2 regions of the Rhizobium sp. 2YAF20 genome follow, and region 1 is predicted to be linked to the other one. Evidence: predicted binding sites of a transcription regulator. Region 1 holds the regulator's gene; the other holds the start of a gene.
What was found. Region 1 encodes PhoB, which activates phosphate uptake and scavenging genes when phosphate is short. Its sites were predicted from a motif close to TGTCATNNANCTGTCAT; they were not measured.

Region 1 (2,200 bases):
TTCACTCCCCTGACATAAAAGGGCGATGCTTGGACCGCTAAGAGAAGACGCTGAATGAAGCGATGCCTGTCGTCGCCGTCGCGTTACAGAACGCCCGATTGGAAGATTTTCATGGATGTCTTCGCCGCACACACCGGATTGCATAACGGCCCTCGTGGGCTGACACTGTCTCCGACATCTCATTTCAACTGAGGACCGAAACATGGCTTCGACCCATATTTTTTCCGCCTATGACGACGACCTGAAGTTTCTTTCGCGTCGCATCTCCGAAATGGGCGGCCTTGCCGAGCAGATGGTCAGCGATTCCGTCCGCGCCCTTGTCAATGGCGATGTCGCACTGGCTCAGAAAGTCATCTCCGACGATACCATTCTCGATCATGCCGAACGCGAAGTTGGCGACAAGGCGATCACGACGATCGCACGCCGCCAGCCGATGGCAGCGGACCTTAGAGAAATCATGGGCTCCATCCGCATCGCTTCCGACCTCGAGCGTGTCGGCGATCTTGGCAAGAACACTGCCAAGCGCGTCATCGCAGTCCAGGGCACCGGCGTTCCCCGCCGCCTCGGCCGCGGCATCGAGCATCTCTCCGAACTGGCGCTCGTCCAGCTCAAGGAAGTGCTCGACGTCTATACCACGCGCTCGGCCGATCGGGCTGTCGCCATCCGCGAGCGCGACGAGGAAATCGACGCGATGTACACCTCGCTGTTCCGCGAGATGTTGACCTACATGATGGAAGACCCACGCAATATCACCACCTGCACCCATCTCCTTTTCTGCGCCAAGAATATCGAGCGCATCGGCGACCACGCCACCAACATCGCCGAGACGATCTACTACATGGCGACCGGCGCACAGCCGGAAGGCGAACGCCCCAAGGACGATACCGCCAACACCGTTGGCGCGGTAACGGAATAGCGCTTGCGCCTTTGAAGGAGACCAGAACAGCATGGTTCCAAGAGTTGCCGTTGTAGAAGATGAGGAAGCGCTCAGCGTGCTGCTGCGCTACAATCTCGAGGCCGAAGGCTTCGAGGTCGATACGATCCTGCGGGGAGATGAGGCCGAGCTTCGTCTTCAGGAGCGCACCCCCGATCTTCTGATCCTCGACTGGATGCTGCCCGGCGTGTCCGGCATCGAGCTCTGCCGCCGGCTGCGCATGCGGCCGGACACGGAGCGCCTGCCGATCATCATGCTGACCGCTCGTGGCGAGGAGAGCGAACGCGTGCGTGGCCTGTCTACGGGCGCCGACGACTATGTCGTAAAGCCTTTCTCGACTCCGGAACTGATGGCGCGTGTCAAGGCGATGCTGCGCCGCGCCCGTCCAGAGGTCCTGTCTTCCTTGCTGAAATGCGGAGACATCGAGCTCGATCGGGAAACGCATCGCGTGCACCGCAAGAGCCGCGAGGTTCGCCTCGGGCCGACGGAGTTCCGCCTGCTGGAATTCCTGATGTCCTCGCCGGGCCGCGTCTTCTCGCGCTCGCAGCTGCTCGACGGCGTCTGGGGACATGACATCTATGTCGACGAACGCACCGTCGATGTACATGTCGGCCGCCTGCGCAAGGCGCTCAACTTCTCCAACATGCAGGACGTCATCCGCACCGTTCGTGGTGCGGGCTATTCGATGGAAGCCTGATGTTCAGGTGACGAAAGTTGAAACGGAAAACGGGCCTCGCGGCCCGTTTTTCATTGATGCGCGCAAAGCTGTTAGCGAGCCGCCCTGCGTCGCTCGTGAACGGGCTGGTAAGCCATCTTCTGATGATAGCTGCAATAGGGCGAAGCATCGGGCGATTCATGGCCGCAGAAGTGAAAATCGTCCTTCAGCGGGTCGCCGACCGGCCATTTGCAGGTACGCTCCGTCAATTCCGTCAGACCGAGACGCATCGAGATCGGAACGACAACATTGGAAGCCGGGCGATATGAGACTTCCGGAGCTGCGTCGACGTCGACTTCTTCCTTGAGCATCGCCGAGCCCTGCTGGCGCGCGACCGTGCGGGTCGTAACCCCGCGGGAACCGAAGTTCGAGGACCGGGGGGGCGTGACATTTCGCTTCGGCGCTCGAGCAGAGGTTGCAGAGCCGCCCGACTTGGCTCGGCCTGGCAAGTTAAGGCGATGCACCTTGCCAATAACCGCGTTCCGGCTGACGCCACCGAGCTGCGCTGCAATCTGGCTGGCGCTAAGCCCTTCGGCCCAAAGCTTTGTGAG
Region 2 (2,200 bases), on a different contig from region 1:
GTGGTGGCAATGGTGAGGAGCGCAATTCCAAAATAGACCGCTACAATGCGTTCCATGTCCTGCCAGCACAGAAAGAAAATGAACGCAATCAGCGGAAATGCCAGGGGAATGCCGAATAGCAGCTCGCGATCGCCGGCTGGATGATCGGGTAGCAGATAAAACTCGATTAAAAAACGGCCCAATGCATAGACGCCCCAGGCAACGCACAGCCAGCCGCGCCAGTCCATCGGCAGATGGGGCGCCGTTTTCATGTACTGATAAAGTGCGATCAGGGCCAACACGGCGCCGGCATAGCGGTAGGCATAACTCTCAACCAGGGTGGCCGATGCCATGAGAAGCCAGAGGCAGCTCGTGACCGCAACCCACCCCGTTTCCGAGGATGACCGTGAGGCTGAAAGCCGGCTGACTGAATTCATCGCTTAACACCCTTGACCGTGGCCACTCTCGGGTCAGAGCGAATATTCGACCCTGACAACTGCGAATTATTGCAAATCTGTATCCCAGGATTATGAGCTCAGAATGAGCTTCCGACTTGCGATCTGTTGGCGGCCGCGGCGGAAAGACAAAAAATGCGCCGGGCCTGCTTCAGGCCCGGAGCATCTCGCTTTCGTCGTTGGTGTGGTTGGCGCCCTTATAGACTGAGGGCGGTCCGCAGCTCCGCTTTGGCCGCTTCATATTCGCTCTTGTAGTCGTCGTGGGTCGTTATCGTCTGTGCGATAACAGTGCCTGCGATGCGGCCGGCTTCGATATCAGACGCGTAGTGAATCCCGCCAACAAGACGATTGTGACCGTATTCCCAGGCGCGAGCCATGATCGGCGCCTTCTTTTCCGGCACCATGTTTGCAAGAACGATGCCCATCAAAGTTCCGACAGTCGTGTGGCCTGAAGGATATGCGCCGGACTTCGACAGCGGGACAATCGGCTTGACCAGATCGCTATAGAGATGCGGCCGAGGGCGCTTCCAGACATCCTTTGCCGGATCGACGACCGCACCTTCAGTTTCGACTATCCGGTCGAAAAAGGCGGAAAACTTCGGAAGGTTCTCCTTGGTGAATTTCGGGTTGTCGATGACATCGGCGAAGCGCCAGACATTTTCTTCAGCATCGGCGACTGCGCGAGCAGACATTTCAGGCGTACGCGTAACCTGAAGCGTGAGAATTTCCGCCAATTCGGCCTTCATCTGGGCCGAATCGTTGGCAGGCGGCGTTGGCAGGAGCGTGAGGAGATTGATTTCCTTGGCATCGGAGAATGGCTTTGCATCCTGGCCAGCAGCAGGAAGGGCAAAACCGATTGCGAGAATGACCGCGAATATCTTGATGAGATGGCGCATGTTTGGGGTCCTTCAACTCAGTGACCGCCGAACGTAGCAATCGATGGTCTTAACTTTGTGACAACGCATAGCCCACGACAACGAGGCGACAAGTTTCATGTCTTGACCGCGGGCAAAGCAAATCGCGGGGGACTTGCAGACAGAAGGCGACTTGCGTATTGGTTGCCATGAGTAATTCAGGCCTGTGTCAGCCTGGCCCCGTAGGCTCGTGTCGAAAAGGTTGCTTCGCAACCGGGCGGCGTTGTAGATAGGGGACCGGCGCCAATTGCCTGTGAAGCGAGATCGACAAGGTCATCATGGCATCAGTGGGGCGTACCATGCAGGCAAGTCAGCCGTCATTTCGAAAAGGCGGCACGGTCTTTTCAGTGGCACGTGTAGCCGCGATTGTGGCATTGTTTTCAATTGCCGCGACAACCGTCAGGGCCGACGACGCTTCCTCTCCGGCATCGGATAAGAAGAGTTCGTGGATCATAACATTGGGCGGCAGCGTCGAATATGGTCCGTCCTATGCCGGATCTAAACATTCCTCTTTCAGCGCCATGCCGTCCTTCGATTTTCGCCGGCTTGGCGAGCCGGCTGGCTACAGCGCGCCGGACGACGACATCGATTACACCCTCATCGATTTCAATGGCATCGAGATCGGTCCGGTGGTAGGTATCCGCGAAAGCCGCTCCGCCTCGGACGACCATCGCCTGTCCGGTCTTGAGAAGATCCATTGGGGCCTGGATGCGGGCGCCTTTGTCCAATATTGGCCAATTGAGGATCGGCTGAGGGTCCGCGTGGAAGCCCGCCAGGCGCTTCGCGCCGGCGATGGTCTCGTGGCTGACCTTTCGCTCGACTGGTTTCAGCCGGTTACCGATAGTCTCGTTC

Region 2: the regulator PhoB is predicted to act here: its motif matches at 1,405-1,421, upstream of AB4Z52_RS31125 (acid phosphatase).

What each region holds. Positions count from the first base shown of each region.
Region 1 is NZ_JBFRFF010000005.1:180,696-182,895, forward strand. Features, by position in the region: gene phoU (phosphate signaling complex protein PhoU) at 203-916, shown strand; gene phoB (phosphate regulon transcriptional regulator PhoB) at 948-1,631, shown strand; gene AB4Z52_RS10085 (GcrA family cell cycle regulator) at 1,703-2,200, opposite strand, start outside.
Region 2 is NZ_JBFRFF010000046.1:15,548-17,747, reverse strand. Features, by position in the region: gene AB4Z52_RS31130 (O-antigen ligase family protein) at 1-416, opposite strand, end outside; gene AB4Z52_RS31125 (acid phosphatase) at 632-1,330, opposite strand; gene AB4Z52_RS31120 (MipA/OmpV family protein) at 1,627-2,200, shown strand, end outside.